DNA from 4 places in the Streptomyces sp. NPDC002640 genome. Region 2 is predicted to be linked to each of the others. Evidence: riboswitches for the same ligand, from Rfam matches in the RefSeq annotation. Region 2 holds a riboswitch; each other region holds the start of a gene.
The links. A riboswitch is a leader RNA that binds a small molecule or an ion and turns the genes downstream of it on or off. The one in region 2 is predicted to bind cobalamin.
Positions count from the first base shown of each region.

Region 1: another riboswitch for cobalamin. It lies ahead of ACWD3O_RS02025 (energy-coupling factor ABC transporter permease); the one in region 2 lies ahead of ACWD3O_RS12945 (ABC transporter substrate-binding protein).
Region 3: another riboswitch for cobalamin. It lies ahead of ACWD3O_RS23795 (VWA domain-containing protein); the one in region 2 lies ahead of ACWD3O_RS12945 (ABC transporter substrate-binding protein).
Region 4: another riboswitch for cobalamin. It lies ahead of ACWD3O_RS10630 (ABC transporter substrate-binding protein); the one in region 2 lies ahead of ACWD3O_RS12945 (ABC transporter substrate-binding protein).

Region 1 covers NZ_JBSFVZ010000001.1:440,227-445,877, reverse strand. Annotated here, with positions in the region: gene ACWD3O_RS02045 (helix-turn-helix domain-containing protein) at 1-823, shown strand, start outside; gene ACWD3O_RS02040 (DUF397 domain-containing protein) at 820-1,011, shown strand; gene ACWD3O_RS02035 (response regulator) at 1,155-1,904, shown strand; gene ACWD3O_RS02030 (GNAT family N-acetyltransferase) at 2,195-2,755, shown strand; cobalamin riboswitch at 2,803-2,988, shown strand; gene ACWD3O_RS02025 (energy-coupling factor ABC transporter permease) at 3,019-3,717, shown strand; gene ACWD3O_RS02020 (energy-coupling factor ABC transporter substrate-binding protein) at 3,714-4,340, shown strand; gene cbiQ (cobalt ECF transporter T component CbiQ) at 4,346-5,098, shown strand; gene ACWD3O_RS02010 (energy-coupling factor ABC transporter ATP-binding protein) at 5,095-5,651, shown strand, end outside.
Region 2 covers NZ_JBSFVZ010000008.1:59,247-64,897, forward strand. Annotated here, with positions in the region: gene ACWD3O_RS12940 (FecCD family ABC transporter permease) at 1-657, opposite strand, end outside; gene ACWD3O_RS12945 (ABC transporter substrate-binding protein) at 654-1,688, opposite strand; cobalamin riboswitch at 1,731-1,911, opposite strand; gene ACWD3O_RS12950 (class I SAM-dependent methyltransferase) at 2,043-2,792, opposite strand; gene ACWD3O_RS12955 (MFS transporter) at 2,799-4,040, opposite strand; gene ACWD3O_RS12960 (ATP-grasp domain-containing protein) at 4,033-5,286, opposite strand; gene ACWD3O_RS12965 (cysteine synthase family protein) at 5,283-5,651, opposite strand, start outside.
Region 3 covers NZ_JBSFVZ010000019.1:104,344-109,994, reverse strand. Annotated here, with positions in the region: gene ACWD3O_RS23815 (precorrin-8X methylmutase) at 1-434, shown strand, start outside; gene ACWD3O_RS23810 (precorrin-2 C(20)-methyltransferase) at 431-1,981, shown strand; gene ACWD3O_RS23805 (cobalt-precorrin-4/precorrin-4 C(11)-methyltransferase) at 1,978-2,745, shown strand; gene cbiE (precorrin-6y C5,15-methyltransferase (decarboxylating) subunit CbiE) at 2,717-3,967, opposite strand; cobalamin riboswitch at 4,027-4,160, shown strand; gene ACWD3O_RS23795 (VWA domain-containing protein) at 4,188-5,651, shown strand, end outside.
Region 4 covers NZ_JBSFVZ010000006.1:137,439-143,089, reverse strand. Annotated here, with positions in the region: gene ACWD3O_RS10640 (ABC transporter ATP-binding protein) at 1-214, opposite strand, end outside; gene ACWD3O_RS10635 (FecCD family ABC transporter permease) at 211-1,275, opposite strand; gene ACWD3O_RS10630 (ABC transporter substrate-binding protein) at 1,272-2,345, opposite strand; cobalamin riboswitch at 2,387-2,569, opposite strand; gene ACWD3O_RS10625 (alpha/beta hydrolase) at 2,720-3,691, opposite strand; gene ACWD3O_RS10620 (NUDIX domain-containing protein) at 3,843-4,565, opposite strand; gene ACWD3O_RS10615 (DUF4406 domain-containing protein) at 4,562-4,945, opposite strand; gene ACWD3O_RS10610 (DeoR/GlpR family DNA-binding transcription regulator) at 4,994-5,651, shown strand, end outside.

The DNA.
Region 1 (5,651 bases), on a different contig from region 2:
CTCGAACGGGGAGCACGACCTGTCCGACAGCCTCAAGACCTTCGGCGCGGTTCTGAAGGCGCTGCGGGAGCAGGCCCGGCTCACCCAGGAGGAGTTCGCCCACCGGGTGCAGTACTCCACGGCCTACGTCGCCAAGATCGAGCAGGGGAAGAGGTTCCCGCCGAGCGACCTGCCCGCACGGGCGGAACCGGCGCTCGGGGCCGCCGCGGCCAAGGTGCTGGGCGCCGCGGCGCGGAGCCTCACGCGGAGGGCGGGGCTGGCGTCCTGGTTCCGCCAGTGGGCGGGGATCGAGGAGGAGGCGGTGTCTCTGTACGCATACGAGGCGTGCGCGATCCCGGGTTTGCTGCAGCCGGAACCGTACATCCGGGCCATCTTCGAGCGCAGGTTGCCGCACCTCTGCGAGGAACAGTTCGAGCGTCAGGTCGCCGCTCGCCTGGAACGCCAGCGCCTGCTGGCTGAGCGCCCCAACACCGAGTTCTCGTTCGTGATCGAAGAGGCCCTGTTGCAACGCCGGCTGGGAGGCGGTGAGGTCACTCGCGTGCTTGTCGACAACCTGCTGGAACAGGGACAGCGCCGCAACGTGGAGATCCTGATCATGCCGCTGTGCCAGGAGGACCACTCAGGGTTCGAGGGGCCGCAGTACCTGGCGGAAACCCAGGACAACAAGTGGGTGGGGTACGTCGAAGCGCACGACACCAGCGCTCTCGTGACCGACCCGAGACTCGTCAGTGCGATGCTCCGCCGCTATGGAAAGATGCGCTCGCAGGCTCTCAGCCGCACGGCCACCGCAAGCCTGCTGGAGCAAATGCGAGGAGCGCTATGAGCACCACCGAACTCGTCTGGTTCAAGAGCAGCTACAGCGGCGGCGGCGGTGGCAACTGCGTCGAGGTGGCCCTGACCCAGCAGGCTGTGCACGTGCGCGACTCCAAGGACACCCGGATCCAGCCCCTGCTCCTGTCCCCCACCGCCTGGGCTGCGTTCACCGCGCACACCGCCGACACCGCCTGCTGAGTCCGAGCATCTGCGGCGGTGTCAGGGGGGCGTCAAAGTTCGGCGGTGGGGTCGTATGGAAGGCGTCAAAAAGTACGATGTCCCGCTGAACTGCGCGTTTCCTGGTGAGGTCAGGTTCTTCCGACCCTCGTGCAGGAGCCGCCATGTCTTCCCTGACCGTCGACGCACCGGTGACGGCCGACCGCGGTGGCGGGGACAGGGACCCCGCGGCGACGCGGGTGCTGGTGGTGGAGGACGATCCGCAGATCGCCCGCGCGCTGGTGCTGAACCTGCGGGCGCGGGGGTACCGCGTGGACGCGGCGCCCGACGGGTTCACCGCCCTGCGGTTGGCCGCCGCGCGCCGGCCGGACGTCGTGCTGCTCGACCTGGGGCTGCCCGACATGGACGGCGTCGAGGTCACCGAGGGTCTGCGCGGCTGGACCCGGGTGCCGATCCTGGTGCTGTCCGCGCGTCAGGGCTCCGACGAGAAGGTCGCCGCGCTGGACGCCGGGGCGGACGACTACGTGACCAAGCCGTTCAGCATGAACGAGCTGCTGGCGCGGCTGCGGGCCGCGGTGCGGCGCACCCGGGCGGTGTCGTCGGAGCCGGAGAGCAGCCTGGTGGAGACCGGCTCGTTCACCGTCGACCTGGTGGCGAAGAGAGCGACCCGCGAGGGCCGGGAGGTGCGCCTGACGCCCACCGAGTGGCACCTGCTGGAGATCCTGCTCACCCACCCCGGCCGGCTGGTCAGCCAGAAGCAGCTGCTGCACGAGGTGTGGGGCGCCTACCAGAGCAACAAGACCAACTACCTGCGCGTCTACATGGCCCAGCTGCGCCGCAAGCTGGAGGCGGACCCCTCGCACCCCCGCCATCTGATCACCGAGCCGGGCATGGGCTACCGCTTCGAGCCCTGAGAGAGCTTGAGGGCCCCTGAGGAGACCCTGACGGGCCCCTGCGGAACCGGCGGAGGCCACCGCCGGGGGACACGGGCGGGGCGGACGGCGCACTTCCGGGGGTGGGGGCGCGGCGGATGCGTCTGGCGTCGGAGGGTGCGAAGGAGTGTGGCGCCCGTGCGGGCGGGCGGTGAGCCGGTGCCGCCGGGGCGGCGGCCGTGGCAGCGGGGCGGAAAAGCGGCTGACAGGGGCGGGTGGCGGGGGACAGGATGCGCGTTCGTGCCCGTCGCCCGTCGCCCGGAGGCCCTGCCATGACCGATGCACCGCCCGAGCAGCTCGACCAGCCCGCGTTCCCGGAGCGGATGGAGCTGCGCGGGGAGGGCCTCGTCCTCCGTGACTGGACGGAGGACGACGTGGCGGCGATGCCGGCCCTGTTCGACCACCCCGACATCGCCTACTGGACGCCCATCGTCTCCCCTTTCGACGAGAAGGCGGCCGAGCAACGGCTGGTGCGCACCCGGCAGTTGCGGGCCGAGGGGAAGGCCGTGCTGCTCGCCGTCACGGAGGACGGCGGGGCCCCGCTCGGCGAGGTGATGCTGCGGCGTGCGCCGGAGGGGACGGAGATCGGGTACGCGGTGGGGCCCGCGCACCGGGGCCGGGGGCTCGCGGCCCGCGCGGTGCGGGTGATGGCCTCGTACGCCTTCGAGGAGCTGGGGGCGCGGCAGGTGATCCTCGAACTGGAGGCGGAGAACGCGGCCAGCGTCGCCGTCGCCACCAGGGCGGGGTTCCGGCTGCTGGACGTGCCGCTGATCACCGGGGAGGAGAAGGGGCGGCCGTACGTCCTGCAGACCTGGGGTCTGGACCGTCCCTGACCCGGCGGAGCGGCGGGAGGCTCGCTTGTCAGTAAGCGGCTGCCCCATTACTGTCACAACGCCTTGGTGAACGGGAAATCCGGTGTGATGCCGGTGCGGCCCTCGCCACTGTGATCGGGAAGTCCGGCTCCGGCCCTCGCGGGCAGCCACTGGGTCCTCACGGACCCGGGAAGGCGGAGCACGGGCGTGTGGTACCCGTCAGCCAGGAGACCGGCCAAGGCGCGTCGTCCATCCACGAGGTGCTGGAGAGGGTCTGCTGAGCCATGCACATAGCCGAGGGGTTCCTTCCTCCGGTGCACGCGGTCGCCTGGGGCGCCGCGTCCGCGCCGTTCGTCGTCCACGGAGTACGCCGACTCACCCGTGAGGTGAGGGAGCATCCCGAGAGCACGCTCCTGCTGGGAGCCTCGGGTGCCTTCATGTTCGCTCTGTCGGCGCTCAAGTTGCCTTCTGTGACCGGTAGTTGCTCGCACCCCACCGGGAGCGGGCTGGGGGCGGTGCTGTTCCGGCCCCCGGTGGTGGCGGTGCTGGGCACCGTCACCCTGCTGTTCCAGGCCCTGCTGCTCGCGCACGGCGGGCTGACCACGCTCGGGGCCAACGTCTTCTCCATGGCCGTGGTCGGCCCCTGGGCCGGGTACGGGGCGTACCTGCTCGCCCGGCGGTGCGGGGCGGGGCTCGAAGTCGCGGTGTTCTGCGCCGCGTTCGTCGCCGACCTGAGCACCTACTGTGTGACCAGCGTGCAGTTGGCGCTGGCGTTCCCGGACCCGGCGAGCGGATTCGCGGGCGCGCTGGGCAAGTTCGGCTCGATCTTCGCGGTGACGCAGATCCCGCTCGCGGTCGGCGAGGGGCTGCTCACGGTGCTGGTCGTCCGGCTGCTGGCGCAGTCCAACGGCGGGCAACTGGCGCGGCTGGGGCTGCGTCCGGGCACCCGCGGCAAGGCCGACGCCGAGGCGGTGGCCCGATGAGCCGGAACGCGCGGATCAACCTGCTGCTGGTGCTGGGCGTCGTCCTGCTGGCCGTGCTGCCGGTGGCGTTCGGACTGGGGGACCACAAGGAGGAGCCGTTCGCCGGCGCGGACGCCGAGGCGGAGGTGGCGATCCAGGAGATCGACCCGGACTACCGGCCGTGGTTCTCCCCGGTCTACGAGCCGCCGTCGGGCGAGATCGAGTCGGGTCTGTTCGCCCTGCAGGCGGCGGTGGGCGCGGGAGTGGTCGCCTACTGCCTGGGGCTGTGGCGGGGACGGCGCCAGGGCGAGGCCAGGGCGGTGGCGGCCCTGGGGACGGCCGCCGGGTCGGCTGTCGGGTCGGCCGCCGGATCCGCCACCGGGTCGGTGACCGGGTCCGCCGCCGGGTCGGTGACCGGGTCCGCCGGTTCGGCCGCCGGGTCGGCTGCCGGTTCGGTGACCGGGTCGGCTGCGGGGTCGGGGGCCTGGTCCGCCGCCGGTTCGGCTGCCGGGTCGGGGGCCTGGTCCGCCACCGGGTCGGTGACCGGTTCGACTGCCGGTTCGGCCGCCGGGTCGGGGGCCGAGGGTGCGGACGGGGCCGCGGGCGAGGGGCGCGGGGACGCGCCGGGCTCCGGACGGGTCTGACGCCGGTGCTGTCGATCGACACGGCGGCGCACGGCAGTCGCTGGCGCCGCCGTCATCCCGTGGACAAGGCGGTGCTCGGGTTCGGGCTGACCGTGCTGGCCGTCTCGCTGCCGCCCTGGCCGGGCGCGGCGCTGGTCCTGGCGGCCGCGCTGGCGCTGCTGCTGGGGCCGGCGCGGGTGCCGGCCGGGCGCCTGTGGCGGGCGTACCGGGTGCCGCTGGGGTTCTGCCTCACGGGCGCGGCGACGCTGCTGGTGAGGGTCGGCGGTCCGAACGGCCCGCTGGTGGGGCTCGCCCCCGACGGGCCGGTGCGCGCCGGGGAACTGCTCCTGCGGAGTTCGGCGGCCTCGCTGGGGGTCCTGCTCTTCGCCTTCACCACGCCGATGTCGGACCTGCTCCCCCGCCTGGTGCGGGCCGGGGTCCCGCCGGCGGTGGTGGACGTCGCGCTGGTCACCTACCGGATGACGTTCCTGCTGCTGGAGTCGGTGCGGCGGGTACGGCAGGCGCAGGCCGCGCGGCTCGGGCACACCACCCGGGCGGCGACCTGGCGGTCGCTGGGCGGGCTCGGGGCCACCGCGTTCGTCCGGGCCTTCGACCGGGCGGGGCGGCTGCAGGACGGGCTCGCGGGGCGGGGCTACGACGGGACCCTGCGGGTGCTGGTGCCGTCCACCCGGGTCTCCGCGGCGTTCACCCTCGCGAGTCTCGCGCTGCTGGCGGGGATCGCCGTCCTCAGCGCCGTACTGGAAGGACCCCTCGGATGAGCCGTCCGCCGTCGCCGCCGCCACCCCCCTCGTCGCCACCCCCCTCCTCGCCGCCGCCGGTCGCCCTGCGGGGTGTCTCCTTCCGGTACGAGGACGGGCCGCCGGTCCTCGACGGCCTCGATCTGGAGGTCCGCGAGGGGCGTGCGCTGGCGCTGCTCGGACGCAACGGCAGCGGCAAGACCACCCTGATGCGGCTGCTGGGCGGCGGGCTGCGGCCGCTGTCCGGGCGGGTGGAGCTGGAGGGCCGGCCCGTGTCGTACGACCGGGCGGGACTGACGCGGCTGCGGACCACCGTGCAGTTGGTGATGCAGGACCCGGACGACCAGTTGTTCGCGGCCTCGGTCGCGCAGGACGTGTCGTTCGGGCCGCTGAACCTGGGGCTGCCGGAGGAGGAGGTCCGGGGGCGGGTCGAGGAGGCGCTGGCGGCGCTCGACATCACGGCGCTGGCCGACCGGCCCACCCATCTCCTCTCCTACGGGCAGCGCAAGCGGGCGGCGATCGCCGGGGCGGTCGCCATGCGGCCGCGGGTCCTCGTCCTCGACGAGCCGACGGC
Region 2 (5,651 bases):
GGTCCACGCCAGGACCGCGCGGGCCTCGTTGCCGTGGTCGGTGGTGAGCAGCAGCAGGTCCAGGATCGCGGTGAGCACCGCGGCGATGGCCACCCCGGACAGCACCAGCCGCGTCGACGTGATCCGGCCACCGGTGCGGGCGGTGGCGTAGACGAGCACCAGAGCCCCGAGGGCGCCGATGAACGCGGCGACCGACAGCGAGAACTGCCCGAAGACGGTGACACCGCCCACGATCACCGCCACGGCGCCCAGCGAGGCACCGGAGGAGACGCCGAGCAGGTAGGGCTCCGCGAGCGGGTTCCGGATCAGCGCCTGCAGGGCGGTTCCCACCACGGAGAGACCCGCGCCGGCCACCGCGCCGAGCAGGACGCGCGGCGCGCGCACGTCCAGCACGATGGTCTCGCGCGCCGCGGACCAGTCGGGTGTGGCCCGGCCGAAGCCGAGCGCGTGCGTCACGATGCCCCACACCTGGCCGGGCGGCACCTGCACCGAGCCGATGGCCAGTCCGGCGGTGACGGAGACGAGCAGCAGAGCGGCCAGGATGAGCAGCGTGACGGGGAGGGAGACCGGGCCCGGCTGCCGGTCGCCGCGCCCTGGCGTGTGCGCGGGCCGCTCGGCGCCGACGCGGCTGTCGGCGTCGGCGGCCGAGGGCGTCACCCGAAGCTCTTGGGGTGGATGCCGCGGGCCAGGTCGGCCACCGCGTGCGCGGACCGTACGCCGACCAGTGTGGCGGTGAGCGGCAGGACGACGAACCGCTCGTTCCTGATCGCCGGCACGTCCTCGAGGGCGGGCTGCGACAGCAGGAACCTCTTCTTCTCCTCGACGCTGCCCGCCCCCGCGTAGTCGTAGATCGCGATGACCTCGGGCTTGCGCTCGACGACCTGTTCCCAGGAGACGTCGCCGAAGACGTCGTCGAGGTCGGCGAACACGTTCTCGCCGCCGGCCAGCCGGATCAGTTCGGTGCCGAGGCTCTCGCCTCCCGCCGTGAACGCGCTCTTGTCCCCGCTGTCGTACACGAAGACGGGCACCTCGGGGGCGTCCTCGACGGCGGCGGAGGCCCTCTCGACCTCGGCGCGGAGGTCGGCGATCAGCGCGTCCGCCCGGTCGGGCACCCCGAAGATCCGGCCGACGGTACGGACCTCCTCGTAGGTGTCCTCCATCGTCACGTGCTTCTCGCCGCAGTACTCGCGGTTGAGGTGGGTGTCGATGCCCGCGTCGGCGAACGCCTGGCGGGAGCGGCCCTCGTTCTCGGCGAAGGCGCTGCCGTAGCCGCCGTAGACGAGGTCCGGCTCGGCGTCGAGGACCGTCTCGAACGACGGTTCCTTGGGCGCCAGTTGCTCGATCGAGTCGAAGTCCTTCCGCAGCTCCGGCAGGACGGGGGAGTCCGGGAAGGAGGTGCCCACCATGCGGTCCTTCAGCCCGAGGGAGAGCATGAGCTCGGCGGGGTGCTGGTGGATGGTGACGACGCGGGACGGCGGCTTCTCGAACGTCGTCCGCACCCCGCAGTTGTCGATGGTGACGGGGAAGCCGTCGGCCGACCGGGCGGGCGCCTCGGCGTCCTGGTCGGCGGTGGGTCGCGACGGTCCGCAGCCCGCCGTCGACAACACGGCCGACAGGGCGAGTACCGCGGCGGGAGTCCGCAGGGCCTGACGCCTGCGCGAGCCGGGGCGGTGGGGAGATCGGGGCATGACGGCGTGCACGTTGAGCCTCCTGGGGAGTCCGCGCTCCTCAAAACGGGCCCGCGACAGGCCAGTGTCCTGACTCCCGGATCGGCGCTTCTCCCCTGCCTTCCCACGCGGTGCGCGGTGGCCTGTCGAAGGGTGCACTCCCCGGTCACAGTGGCGGGACCGTGCCGGATTCGCACCGGCTTCCTGTCTCCCGTCGCGGTGATGACCCGCTGATCCTACGGTCGGTCAAGTCCGGTGCGCAAAGGGCGCCGGATCTCCCGGACGTCCCCGCACCCCCGTCACGGCTCTCCCCGCTCCCCCGTCACGGCTCTCCCCGCACCCCCCTCACCGCTCTCCCGTCACCGCTCTCCCCCGTCACCGCTCACGCACCGCCCGCAGGACCAGCCGTTCGGCGTCCTGGTCGTAGGGGCGGCCGTCGAAGCCGCCGAAGACCTCCACCCGGCCGAAGCCGGCGTCCTCCACCATCCGCCGCAGCTCCACCGCGCTGTAGACGAACCACACCAGCGCGGCCCGCGTCACCCGTTCGCCCCGCACCAGCACCCAGTCGCTGCGCAACCGGGCCCAGTCGTCCAGCACGGTGTCGGTCTGCACCATCAGATCCTCGCCCCGCCGCACCACCTTGGGCGGGGTGACCCTGCGGGCGAGGAGTTCCTTGCCGGCCAGGTCCAGCACGAGCGTGCCGCCGGGTGCGAGACAGGTGTGCATGGTGCGCAGCACGCGGGCGTTGTCGGCCGGATCCTCGAAGTAGCCGAACGAGGTGAACATGTTGAGCACGACGTCGAAGGCGCCCGGCGCCTCGTAGGTGCGGGCGTCGGCCCGCACGTAGGCGACATCGACGCCCGCTTCGGCCGTGTGCTTGCGGGCCCGGTCGAGCATGGCGGGACTCAGGTCCACCCCGGTGACGTCATGGCCCCGGCGGGCGAGCGGCACGGTGAAGACCCCCGGGCCGCAGCACAGGTCCAGCACGCGGGCTCCGGCGGGGAAGGACAGCAGCGGGGAGGTCGCGAGGAGCTCCTCGGCCTGGGTGTGGCGTTGTTCCGAGAACAGGAAGTCGTGGAACTCGGTCCAGAAGTCGTCGTCCTGGAATCCGCCGGTCCGTGGCATGCGGTCTCAGTGCTCCTTCGTGTCGGTCGTGTCTGTCCGTCGTGAGGTGGGGTGTTCCGTCGTCCGGCCGCGCACGGCCAGCAGCACCGGAGGCAGCAGCAGGCACTGGGCTGCGGCCAGCAGCCAGAACCGCCCCGTGTCCCCGGAGTCGGCGGTGAGGCTGTACATCTGGCCGCCGAGCACTCCGCTCGCGCACGCCCCGAGCCCCGCGGCGAGCCGTTGCTGGCCGAAGACCACGGCGTCCGACCGCGGGCTGCGGCGCAGTGCCTCCAGGTCGTTCTTGAGGAACAGGACGATGTCGCCCAGGGTGATCAGCGCTCCGCCCGCCAGCAGCGCCGGCCGGGTGCCGATCGCCAGGACGGCCAGTCCGGCTCCCAGACCGGTGAAGCCGGCCGTGAGGGCCGCGGGGTACGACATGCGCCCGATCGCGTCCGACGCGAGCGGCTGGACGACGATGACCAGGGCGAAGCAGAGCAGCAGGACCAGACTGTAGAAGGTGCTGGAGGCCCGCTCGACGGCGTACACCGCCAGGTAGTGCTGGAAGTGGAAGTAGAGGTAGAAGGCGATCGCGTTGGCGGCGAAGGGCAGGAGTGCCACCCCGGCCAGCAGACCGCCGCGCCCGGCCGTCCCCGGGTCCGCCGCCCTTCCCCCGGGCGCGACCGGGAGCCGCAGGTGGCCCGCGGTGACCAGGACGAAGAGGGCGGTGACGGCGGTGAAGAGCCAGCCGGGGGAGGACAGGACGAACGGTCCGGCCACCAGTGGCCCCACGGCCATGCCGGCGTTGAGGGCCGCGTTGCCCGCCGACAGGAAGGCCGGCCGGAACCCGTCGTCCACGCCGTGCACCAGGTAGGCCTTGTTGGCGGGCAGGTACAGAGCCGCGCCGCAGCAGGTGAGGACCAGTGCTCCGACCGCCAGCGGCGGCCAGCGCAGCGCCAGCAGGAGGCCGAGGAACCCGGCCGTGCGGATGAGCAGTGCCCACACCATCGTGCGGCGCAGTCCGATCCGGTCCGCCAGGGCCCCGCCCAGGATCCCCCCGGAGAACTGCACCAGGGACGCCGCCGCCAGCACGACGCCCACCGTGCCGAGCCCCATGCCGAGCCGCTCGTGCAGGAACACCGACATGAACGGCAGGACCATGAAACTGCCGAGCGGGATGAGGAACGAGCTGAGCAGCAGGAACCGCAGCGGGCCGTCGAGCAGGGCCGGCACGGCCCGCAGCCGCACGGCTCCGGGCGTCGCCTCACCCACCGGACGTCTCGCGGCCGGTGCCCTCCCCCGGCGGCGACGGCTCGGTGAGCACGGTCAGGGCGTTCGCCGCGGCCACCGCGTGGTGGGTGGCCAGTTCGGCGGTCTCGGCCTCCGCGTAGACGATGCCGGCGTAGCCGCGACTGTCGCCCAGGTGCTCGATCGTGTCGCCGGCCGACTTGACCGGATACCAGGCAGGAGTGCCCGGCATGTCTCCCAGCCGCTCCAGCCCGTCGACGCCGGTGAACACCCCGGGCTCGGCCGGGTAGCCCAGGACGAAGGCGACGGCCGGGCCTCCGGGCAGGTCGGCGTCCATCAGTCCGGGACGGCGGCCTAGCGCGGCCTCGGCCATGGCCTCGTACACGTTGACGCCGAGCGCCCGGCACATGCCCTCCCCGACGAGAGCACCTCCGATCCGGGGATTGACCTCGACGACTTCCGGGCCGCCGGTCGTCAGGACGAACTCCACGTGGGCGAAACGGTCGGTGTAGCCGATGGCCGCGAGCACCCGGTCCAGCCACCGCTCCAGCTCGGCGCGCCGCGCCTCGGGGAAGGCGACGGGGAACGCGGTGATCTCCTCCCGGAAGTGCGGTTCCGGTGACATCAGCCGGCTGGAGACGCCCAGCAGCCGGGTCCGGCCCGCCCAGGTGATGGTCTCGGCGCTGTACACCGGCCCGCTGAAGTACGGCTCGGCGAACAACCGCCCTTTCAGCTCCCGCCCGGCCGACTCGCCCAGGGCCGCGTCCAGCTCCCACTCGGACCGCGCCAGCCAGACGTTCTGGCTCCCGGTGCCCGCCGTGTCCTTGAGGACGGCGGGCAGGCCGACCTCCTTCAGCAGCAGCTCGCGTTGCCCCGTGCCGGTGACCTCCACGGCGCGTCCGCGCGTCAGCCCCGCGCCGTGCAGGCGGTTGCGGACGGCCGCCTTGTCCCGCGTCAGCCTCAGCACGGCCGGATCGAGCCCCGGCAGACCGAGGCGTTCCGCGAGATCCGCGCCCACCAGCGTCCAGGTGTCGGTCGAGCTGATCAGGCCGCGCAGCCCAGCCGTCCGGTGCAGCAGGTCCGCCACTGCCTCCACGTCGAAGGTGTCCGTCTCCACGACGTCGAGGGCGTCGTCCGGCAGCCGCCGCAGCTCGTACGTGTAGTAGGAGCGGTCCCTGGTGAGCAGGAGCAGGCGCTCGCCGAGTGCGTCGGCCGCGCGCACCAGGTGCCCGAGGCCGAAGGTGAGTGCTTCGAGACAGGCGATGGTCATGCCGCCCGCTCCTTCCGTCGTGTCGGGCCGGCGGTGCGCCGCCAGGCCGCCGTGGACCACGGCATGGACATCTCCTCGGGGCCGGACACCTCGGCCGGTTTCAGCGCCGAGGGATCCAGTGCTTCCGCGTGCCGGGCGAACACCCGGTCGACATAGCGGTGTCCGGTGTCGGCTCCGATCACCAGGTGTAATCGGTCGGGATGGCGGCGGGTCTCGTAGGTGGCGGCCAGGTATCCGGCGCCGGTGGACAGCCCGGCGAACACGGCATGGTCGCGCAGCAGGGCGATCGTGCCGGACATGGCGTGGGTGAAGTCCAGCCAGTGGACGGCGTCGTAGAGGTGGTGGCGAACGTTGTCGAAGACGAT
Region 3 (5,651 bases), on a different contig from region 2:
GCGCCCCGATCCTCTGCGACGTCACCATGGTCGCCACCGGCGTCACCCGCGGCCGCCTCCCCGCCGACAACGATGTCGTCTGCCTCCTCGGCGACGACCGCGTACCGGACCTCGCGCGCCGCTGGCACACCACCCGCACCGCCGCGGCGGTCTCCCTGTGGGAGCCGCTGATGGAGGGCGCGGTCGTCGCCGTCGGCAACGCGCCCACCGCCCTGTTCCACCTGCTGGAGATGCTGATCGACGGCGCACCCCGGCCCGCGGCGATCGTCGGCTGCCCGGTCGGCTTCATCGGCGCCGCCGAGTCCAAGCAGGCCCTCACCGAACTCGCCGACCGGCACGGCATCGACATCCCGTACGTCACCGTCCACGGCCGCCGCGGCGGATCCGCCATGACGTCGTCGGCCCTCAACGCACTCGCCAAGGAGGAGGAGTGACCGGACGTTTCCACGGTGTCGGCGTCGGCCCCGGAGACCCCGAACTGATCACGCTCAAGGCCGCCCGGCTGATCGGCTCCGCCGACGTCGTCGCCTACCACGCCGGCGTCCGCAAGGAGTCCAACGCCCGGCGGATCGCCGCCTCGCTGATACCCCCCACCGCCGTCGAGGAGCGGCTGGTCTACCCGGTCACCACCGGCGTCACCGACCACCCCGGGGGCTACGCGGGCGCCCTGGCCGACTTCTACGAGGAGTCCGCCGCCCGGCTCGCCGCCCACCTCGACGCCGGACGCGACGTCGTACTCCTCTCCGAGGGCGACCCCCTCTTCTACGGGTCGTACATGTACATGCACGACCGGCTCTCGGAGCGGTACGAGACCGAGATCGTGCCCGGTGTCCCCGCGTTCGCCGCGGCGACCGCGGTCGCCGCCGCGCCGCTGGTCCGGCAGACCGACGTGCTCACCGTCCTCCCCGGCACCCTGCCCGAACCCGAACTCGCCCGCCGCCTCGCCGACACCGACGCCGCCGTGGTGATGAAGCTGGGCCGCACCTTCCCCGCCGTCCGCCGCGCCCTGGAGGCGGCCGGACGGCTGGAGCACGCCGTGTACGTGGAGCGCGCCTCCATGGAGGGCGAACGCCGGCTGCCCGTCGCCGAGGTCGACCCGGACACCGTCCCGTACTTCTCCCTGATCCTCGTCACCGGCGACAGCCGCAACGGCACCCGCTCACGGCGGCCCGGCGAACAGGACACGGCCGCGACCCGCGCGGAGGACCGGGCCCCGGAAGCGGCGGCGGCCCGCACCGCCGTGCCCGCCGCCGAACTCCTGGTCGTCGGACTCGGCCCCGGCCCCGAGGCATGGCTGACCCCCGAGGCCACCGCGGCGCTGGCCGAGGTGGACCACGTCGTCGGCTACGGCCCCTACGTCGACCGGGTGCCGCAGCGCCCCGGACTGACCCGGCACGCCTCCGGCAACACCGTCGAGATCGACCGCGCCCGCGCGGCACTGGAGCTGGCGAGGAACGGCGAGCGGGTCGCCGTGGTCTCCGGCGGCGACGCCGGCGTCTTCGGCATGGCCACCGCCGTCCTGGAGGCCGCCGAGGACCCCGCCTACCGGGAAGTCCCGGTGCGCGTGCTGCCCGGCGTCAGCGCCGTCCAGGCCGTCGCCGCCCGGGCCGGCGCGCCGATCGGCGGCGACTTCGCCGTCATGAGCCTCTCCGACCGGCTCAAGCCCTGGGAGGTCGTCGAACGCCGGCTGCGCGCCGTCGCCGAGGCCGACCTGGTGCTGGCCGTCTACAACCCGGCCTCCCGGTCGAGGACCGAGCAGATCGCCACCGCCCGCCGCGTCCTGCTCGAACACCGCAAGCCGGAGACCGTGGTCGTGGTGGGACGCGACGTCGGACGCGCCGGCGAGGAACTGACCGTCACCACGCTCGGCGAACTCGACCCGGCCACCATCGACATGCGGTGCCTGCTCATCGTCGGCGCCTCCGGCACCCGCGTCTCGGCGACCGGCCGCGTCTGGACCCCGCGGTGGGTGAAGCCGTGACCGTCCACTTCGTCGGCGCCGGCCCCGGAGCGGCCGACCTGCTCACCGTCCGCGCCGTGCGCCTGCTCGCCGAGGCCGGCACCGTCCTCTACCCGGGCACCTACCTCGACCCGAAGGTCCTCGACCACTGCGCCCCGGGCGCCCGGCTGGTGGACACCCAGCGGCTCGACCTCGACCGCATCACCGAGCACCTGGTCACCGCCCACCGGGCGGGGGAGCAGGTCGTGCGGCTGACCTCCGGCGACCCCTCGCTCTACTCGGCGCTCGCCGAACAGACCCGCCGCCTCGACGCGCAGGGCGTGCCCTGGGACGTCACCCCCGGCGTGCCCGCCTACGCCGCCGCGGCCGCCGTGGTGGGGCGGGAGCTGACCGTGCCGCTGCTGGCCCAGTCGGTGGTCCTCACCCGCACCCGGGCCCGGTCCACGCCGATGCCCGGCGCCGAGTCGCTCGCCGCGTTCGCCGCCACCCGCGCCACCCTGGTGCTCCACCTCGCCATCACCCGGATCCGCGACCTGATGGCGGAGATCGAGCCCGAGTACGGCCCCGACTGCCCCGTCGTCGTCGTGCACCGGGCGAGCCAGCCGCAGGAGTCGGTGCTCCGCGGCACCGTCGCCGGCATCGCCGACGCCGTCGAGGAGGCCGGGCTGCGGCAGGCCGCGGTCATCCTGGTGGGCCGGGCACTCGACCCGGCCCCCGGCGGGGAATCGTTCCTCTACGACCCCGCCCGCCCCCGCCTCAGCCCACCGTCAGGCTCCACTGGGTGACCGTCCGCGACGGCGTCCACCCGGTGAACGAGCCGATCGGCGCCGTCGTCTCCACCGCCAGGCGGGTCAACTCCCCGCCGTGGCGGCGGTAGGCGTCCGCCAGCATCGCCTCGGTCTCCAGCGTCACCCCGTGCACCACCAGCCGGCCGCCCGGCCCAAGCGCCCCGAGACATGCCTCCAGGACGCCCGGCCGGGTCGCCCCGCCGCCCACGAACACCGCGTCCGGAGCCGGCAGCCCGGCCAGCGCGTCCGGCGCCCGCCCGGTCACCACCCGCAGCCCCGGCACGCCCAGCCGGCCCGCGTTCCGCGCCACCCGCTCCGCCCGCCCGGCGTTCGCCTCCACGGCCGTGGTGCGGCAGGACGGGTGCGCCCGCATCCACTCGATCCCCACCGAGCCCGCCCCCGCGCCCACGTCCCACAGGTGCTGCCCCGGCGCGGGCGCCAGCCGGGCCAGCGCCGAGGCCCGCAGATCACGCCTGGTGAGCTGCCCGTCGTTCTCGAACGCGTCGTCCGGCAGCCCCGCGACCAGGCCGTAGGCCGGCGGCCCCGCCAACTCCAGCGCCAGCACGTGCAGTTCGGGCACGTCCTGGGGAGGTGACGCCAGCCAGCCGTCCGCCGTGGCCGCCAGCCGGGACTCCGTCGCCGCGCCCAGATCACCGAGCACCGTCATCACGGTCGCCCCGTACCCCGCGCCCGCCAGCAGCGCCGCCACCGCGTCCGGCGTCCGCGCGTCCGAGGACAGCACCAGCACCCGGTGACCGGGCGCCAACTCCCGCAGCAGCAACCGCGGATCACGGCCGACCAGTGTCACCACGGCGCACCGCTCCGACGGCCAGCCCATCCGGGCCCGCGCCAACGCCACCGAGGACACCGCGGGTTCGACCCGCACCGCCCCGACCCCCAGCAGGTCCAGGAGCGTCGTGCCGATCCCCGACACCAGCGGGTCGCCGGAGGCCAGCGCCACCACCCGCGCCCCGCCGACGGACTCCAGCAGGGCCGGCAGCCCCTCCCGCAGCGGCGAGGGCCACGCCTCCCGGCGCTGCCCCGCGACCTCCGGCAGCATCGCCAGGTGCCGCCGCCCGCCCAGCACCACGTCCGCCCCCAGCACCACCCGCCGCAACCGCTCGGGCAGCGAGGCCCAACCGTCGGCGGCCACGCCGACGACGGTGACCCGGGGGGCCGCGATTTCGGGAAGAAGGGGAGGGGGCGTGCCGATCGTCATACCCCTGACGCTATCGTGGTCGATCACAGGCACGAGGTGCCCCTACGGCCCAGCCATCGGAAACGGTGAGGACGGTCCACGGGGAGAATCTGGGAAGCCCGGTGAGAATCCGGCACAGGCCCGCTGCGGTGAACCGAGCCTCGCTCACGAGGACTCGGCAAGTCCGAAGACCGGCCTCGCGCCCGCCCTTTACGGATGGCGAAACGAGCGGGAGCCTCACATGCCATTGGTGCGTTCGCACTACCCCTTTTCCGCGATCGTCGGCTGCGACGCCGCCGAACTCGACGACCTCGGCCTCTCCCTGGTCCTGACCGGCATCTCACCCGCCATCGGCGGCGTCCTGGTCCGCGGCGAGAAGGGCACCGCCAAGTCCACCGCGGCCCGCGCGCTCGCCGCCCTGCTGCCGCCCGTCGGCGTCCACCCCCAGGACCGGTTCTCCACCGACCCCGCGGACCCGGACGACGACTCCCCGGACGGCCCCTTCGACCCCGGCACGCCCCTGGAGAGCCGCCCGGTCCGCCTGGTGGAACTCCCCGTCGGCGCCACCGAGGACCGCGTCCTCGGCTCCCTCCACCTCGAACAGGCCCTCTCGCACGGCAAGGTGGCCTACGAACCCGGCCTGCTGGCCCGCGCCCACCGCGGCATCCTCTACGCCGACGAGGTCAACCTCCTGCCCGACCACCTGGTCGACCTGCTCCTCGACGCCGCCGCCACCGGCCGGGTCACCGTCGAACGCGACGGGTTCTCCATGGAGCACGCCGCCCGGTTCCTGCTCATCGGCACCATGAACCCGGAGGAGGGCGAACTCCGCCCCCAGCTCCTCGACCGGTTCGGCCTCACCGTCGAGGTCGCCGCGCCCCGCGACCCCGCGGCCCGCGCCGAGGTGGTGCGCCGCCGGATGGCCTACGACGCCGACCCCGCCGCCTTCACCGCCCGCCACCGGCCGGCGGAGCAGGCCCTGGCCGCCCGTGTCGCCGCCGCCCGCGAACGGCTGTCCCGGGTCACCCTGTCGGACGCCGCCCTCGGCAAGATCGCCGAGATATGCGCCGCGTTCGACGTCGACGGTCTGCGCGCCGACATCGTCACCGCCCGCACCGCCGTCGCCCACGCCGCGTGGGCCGGGCGGACCACCGTCACCCGCGCCGACATCCGCCGCGCCGCCCGGCTCGCCCTGCCGCACCGCAGGCGCCGCAACCCCTTCGACGCGCCCGGGCTCGACGAGGACCTGCTCGACCGGATCCTCGGCGACGACGAACTCCCCCCGGACCCGCCCACCCCGCCGGAGGGCGGGGGACCGGACGGACAGGACGACGGCCCCGACCAGGACGGCCCGCAGGACGACGCCCCCGGCGACGACCCGGCAGCGGGGGAGGACCCCGGCGGCCCCCACCAGGAGGACACCGGCCACCGGCCGGGCCGGGACGACCGGCCCACCTCCGCCGGCGCCGCGGCCTACACCGCCGTCGCGGCCGACACCTCCGGCACGGACGGCACCGCCCCCACCGACACGCCCGCCACCCCCGACGGCGGGAAGCCCGGCGACACGGGGCCGAAGGCCGACGGCCGGACCACCACCGTCCAGGCCACCGCCCCCTACCGCCCCCGCCTCCTCACCGTCCGCGGCACCGGCGAGGGCACCGACGGCCGCCGGAGCCGCGCCATCGGCACCCGCGGCCGCCGCGTC
Region 4 (5,651 bases), on a different contig from region 2:
TGGGGGCGAGGACGCCGGCCAGCAGCCGCAGCAGTGTCGACTTCCCCGAGCCGTTGGGCCCGAGCAGCCCCGTCACCGAACCGGGCCGGGGCGCGAGGCTGACGCCGTCGAGGACCAGCCGCCCGTCGAGGTCGCGGCTCACCCGGTCGGCGGCGAGGGTGGGTTCCGCGGTGGGCGGCGTGCCGGCGGGCCGCCGCCGGACCGGGGCCGTCATCGCGTCCTCCTGGTGCGGTACAGGACCAGGACGAACGCCGGGACGCCGACCAGCGAGGTGACCACGCCCACCGGCACCTCCTGGGGGTCGAGGACGGTACGGGCGAGGGTGTCGGCCCAGACCAGGAACACCGCCCCGGCGAGTGCGGTGACCGGCAGCAGCCGGGCGTGCCCCGGGCCGACGAGGGCGCGGGCGGCGTGCGGGAGGACCAGGCCGACGAAGCCGATCGCGCCCGCCGAGCTGACCAGCGCGGCGGTCAGCAGCGCCGTCACGGACAGCAGCACCAGCCGGGTCCGGGCGACCGGGACACCGAGCGTGGCCGCGGCGTCCTGGCCGAAGGCGAAGGCGTCCAGACTGCGCGCGTGGCCCAGGCACACCACGAGGGCGAGCGCCAGGACCGCGGCGCACAGCCCCACCTCGGTCCAGCCGGCCCCGCTCAGCGAGCCGAGCAGCCAGAACAGCACGCCCCGGGTGGTCTCCGCGTCGGCCGCCGTCGTCACCACGAACGAGGTCAGCGCGGAGAACAGCTGCATCGCCGCCACCCCGGACAGCACCACCCGGTCCGTCGTCCCGCCGAGCGTGTGGCTGAGCAACAGCACCAGGGCGAACGAGCCGACCGCGCCGAGGAAGGCGCCGCCGGACAGGGACAGGACACCGCCGCCCGCGCCGACGACGATGACCAGGACGGCGCCGGTGGACGCCCCGGAGGAGACGCCCAGCACGAACGGGTCGGCGAGCGGGTTGCGCAGCAGCGACTGCATCACCGCGCCGCAGACCGCGAGCCCGGCGCCGCACACCGCGGCGAGCAGGGTGCGCGGCAGCCGCAGGTCCCAGACGATGCCCTCGCGGATCGCGGTGAGGTCCGACGCGCCCCCGCCCAGGCGGGAGGCGACCACGGACCAGACGTCGCCCACCCCGACGGACGCCGGGCCGATGGTGATGGCCACGGCGACGGACAGGGCGAGCAGCGCCAGTCCGCCGCCCACGCCGGCCACGACGGGCAGCGCCCCGGTGGCCCTCCGCGTCGCGGGGACGGGGGAGGGGCGCAGGGACGTGGTCATCCGGCGAGCCCGTGCTCGCGCAGCGCCGCGGCCACCTTCTCGACGCCCTCCACGGTGCGGATCGTCGGGTTCATGGCCTGCCCGCTGAGCAGCACGTACCGCTTCTCCCGCACCGCCTTCAGGTTCCTGGTCGCCGGATGCGACTCCAGGAAGGCGATCTTGCCGGCGGCCGACTCGGCGGTCTGCGACCTGCGGGTGAGGTCGCCGAGGACGAGCAGGTCGGGGTCGCGGTCGGCGACGGTCTCCCAGTTGACCTGGGGCCATTCCTGGGTGCTGTCGTCGAGGACGTTCTTCGCGCCGAGCGCGTCGGTGATGACGCCGGGGGCTCCGCAGCAGCCCGCCATGTAGGGGGACTCCTGGTTCGCGAACCAGTACAGGACGGTGGTGTCCCCGGCGTCGATCCCCGAGGAGGCGTCGGCGACACGGCTCCGCAGCCGGTCGACCAGCCGCTCGCCGCGCTCCTCCACGCCGAAGACGCGGGCCAGTTCCCGCACCTCCCGGTAGACCGTGTCCATGGTCAGGGGTTCGGTGCGTGCGCCGTCACCGCCGCCGCTGTTGTCCTTGCCCTCGCAGTCGGCGGGCGACAGGTACGTCGGCACGCCGAGCTCGGTGAACTTCTCGCGGGGGGCCACGCCGCCCTTGCCCAGGGTGGACGTGAAGGAGGCGGCCACGAAGTCCGGTTCGGCGTCCAGTACGCGCTCGAAGGACGGCTGGTTGTCGGCGAGCCGGGGCACCCCGGTGCCGGCCTTCTCCAGTCCCTTCATGACCGGATCGGTCCAGGTGGCGGTTCCCGCCATGCGGTCCGCGAGGCCGAGCGAGAGCAGGATCTCGGTGGTGCCCTGGTTCAGGGACACGGCCCGCCGCGGCGGAGCCTCGACGGTCACCCGCTGCCCGCAGTTCTCGAACGTGACGGCTTCCGCGCCGGAGCGGGCGGAGCCGCCTGACCCGGCGGACGCGCCGGAGCCGGTCCCGGAGGCGGAGTCGGAGGCGGGGCCGGAACCGCAGGCGGTGAGCAGGAGCGCACCGGTCAGGAGCAGGGCGGAACGGCGGGCGGGGCGTGACAGATGCACGGCAGAGGCTTCCTCGGCGTCGGACCCATACGCGGGGTCGCGTGGACGTTCGGTCGCCAGCAGGTCTTCGGACTCGGGATCACCCCGGCGAGGCGCCTTCCCGGACCCGGCCGTGACCGTCGTCCAGTGGCTGCTGCCTCGCCCGTCACCCTTACCGCTGCGCGTCAGTTCCGGTCTCTCACCGGATTCCCTGACCCGTGGACGCGGACGACCGCGTCCACGAGTGCGACTGGCGTTCGGAAGCTACCACGCCGCGCTCGAGCGGCCCGCGGCGCCCTGGGCGAACCCGCGCCGCGACGCGTGGTTCCCGCGGCCGAGGCGCCGGCAGCCCGCACGAGACGGAGGCGGAGTGGCGGGCCCCGGCGGGGGAGGGGTCAGCTCTCGTGGAGGGCCTTCTTCAGGGCGTCGACGGCCAGGTGGCGGGCGACGTTCGCGGCACGGGTGTCGCGCAGGCTGTCCAGGAGCAGGAAGTCGTGGACCATGCCGGCCACGCGCACGGAGGTGACGTCGACGCCTGCCTCGCGGAGCTTGTTGGCGTACTTCTCTCCCTCGTCGCGCAGGACGTCCGCCTCGTCGGTGATGACGAGGGTGGGCGGCAGGTCCTTGAGCTGCTCCAGGCTCGCCCGCAGGGGGGCGGCGTACGGCTCGGTGCGCTGCGAGGGCTCGGAGTACTGGTCCCAGAACCAGATCATGCCGTCCCGGGTGAGGTAGTAGCCCTCGGCGAACTGGTGGTACGACGGGGTGTCGAAGTCCGCGTCGGCCACCGGGTACAGCAGGACCTGCGCCTTCAGGTCGATGCCGCCGCGCTCCTTGTTCATCAGGGCGAAGACGGTGGACATGCAGCCGCCCACGGACTCGCCGGTGACCGCGACACGGGAGGTGTCCAGGCCGTGGTCGGAGCCGTTCTCCAGCAGCCACTGTCCGACGGCGTAGTTCTGCTCCACCTGGGTCGGGTACTTCGCCTCCGGGGCCCGGTCGTACACCGGGAACACCCCGGCCGCGCCGGCGCCGACGGCCAGTTCGCGGAAGAGCCGGTCGTGGGTCTTCTCGTCGCCGAAGACCCAGCCGGCGCCGTGGATGTAGAAGACGACGGGCAGCGGGCCGGTGGCGCCCTTGGGCCTGATGATGCGGGTGCGGACCGTGCCCCACTCGCCGGCGTCGACCTCCACCCACTCCTCGTCCACCTCGGGCCGGGGCACGCTCGCGTCGCTCTGCAGGCCCAGGAGGATGTCGCGGCCCTGCTCCGGCGGCACCTCGTAGATCCGGGGGTGCGGGTCGGTCGCCTCGGCCAGTTCCTTCGCCGCCGGTTCCAGGAAGGGCGTGACGGGCGCGGGCAGATCGCTCATGCGGACTCCAGGTGCTCGGGCGTCCGGCGGCCACGGGGTGGTGGTCCGGACGCGCACTCCCCCCTGCTCCTCCTCCATGATCCCGGCCGCCCGCCCCCACGCAACCCGGCCGGGCGCCCGCGGACGCGGGGACCCGGCCGGGCGGTGGACGTCAGCGGCGCGCGGGCGTGGTGGGGTCCGTGTCCGCCGGGGGCAGGGCGGAGGGGGAGGCGGAGGGGGCGAAGGGGCCGTGGAGGGCAGCCCACTGCAGGAGCAGCACGGTCTTGCCGTCGGTGATGCGCCCGTCGAGGGTCATCGCGAGGGCCTCCGTGAAGGGCAGTTCGAGGACCTCGATGTCCTCGCCCTCCTCCTCCACGCCGCCTCCGGCTCCCGTGCGGTCGCCGGGGGTGTAGGGGGCGGCGAAGAAGTGGAGGCGCTCGGTGACCGAGCCGGGGCTCATGTACGCGTCGAGCACGTGGGTGAGCGGACCGAGGACGACGCCGAGTTCCTCGGCGGCCTCGCGGCGGATCGCCGTCTCCGGGTCGTCCGCGTCGAGCAGCCCCGCCGCGGCCTCGACGAGCATGCCGTCCGGGTGGTCGTTGACGTAGGCCGGGTAGCGGAACTGACGGGTGAGCAGGACGCGCCCGCGCCCGGTGTGGTAGGGCAGGACCACGGCGCCGTTGCCGCGGTCGTACGTCTCGCGCACCTGTGTCTCCCAGCGGCCGTCGCGGCGCCGGTAGTCGAACGTCGTGCGGCGCAGGACGTGCCAGCCCCGCGAGGTCAGTTCGACGTCGCGGACCCGGACGCCGGGGTTGCGGTCGAGGTGGCGTCCCGCCCGGTCGAGGCCGGTCCGGCCGCGGTGGTCGGGGACGTCCACCCCGGGCCGGGGCGTCACGCCTCCACCCGCCGGCCGAGGACCGGGATCTCCGCCACGTCGTGGTAGACGGGCAGGCCGCGGCGGCGTGCGAACGCGACGTCCTGGTCGGCGCCGACGGACTCGCCGGGCAGCCGCAGCACGGCGTCGCAGCGGGCCAGCAGGCGCTCGGCGGTCGGGTACAGCACCTCGTCGGCGAGGGGGTCGGTGGGGCCGGCGCCGGCCGAGTGCAGCACGGGCAGGGCGATCCACTCGCCGATGACGGGAAGGTGTCCGGCGGCGAACACGGGCCAGGCGGCCGCTTCGAGGCGTTCGAGGTTGGCGGCCATGGCCGCCGGGTCGCCACCGGTGCCGGAGCGGTAGGGGCCGGCGATGAGGATGAGGAGCGGCTTGTCGGTCATGGGCGCTACGATACATGCAGAAACGTGCAAGAACGGGAGAGAACAAGGATGCTGGCTGCCGAACGACGGGACCACCTGCTGGATCTGCTGGCCCGGCGGGGCAAGATCGTCGCCAAGGAGGTCGCCGCCGAGCTGGGCATCTCCGAGGACTCCGTGCGGCGTGACCTGCGCGATCTGGCGAGTGAGGGGCTGTGCCAGCGGGTCTACGGCGGGGCGCTGCCCGTCTCGCCGGCCGTGGTGGACTACGGCGCCCGGCAGAGCGTGGCCCCGGACGGCAAACGCAAGGTCGCCGCGGTGGCCGCCGGGCTGGTGCGGCCGGGCGGCGCGGTGATCCTCGACGGCGGCACCACCGCGCTGGCCGTCGCCCGGGCGCTCCCGCGCGAGCTGGACTGCACCGTGATCACGCACAGCCCGACGATCGCCGTCGCCCTGCTCGCCCACCCGCGGACCGAGGTCTTCCTGCTGGGCGGCCGCCTCTTCAAGCACTCGGCGGTCGCCTGCGGCGCGGCCGCGGTCGAGGCCGCGCGGAACGTCTCCGCCGACCTCTTCCTGCTCGGCGTCACCGGCGTGCACCCCGAGGCGGGGCTCACCACCGGCGACGCCGAGGAGGCGGCGATGAAGCGGGCCCTGGCGGCACGGGCCGCGGACACCTACGTCCTCGCCTCCTCCGAGAAGATCGGCACCGCCTCCCGGTTCCGGGTCCTGC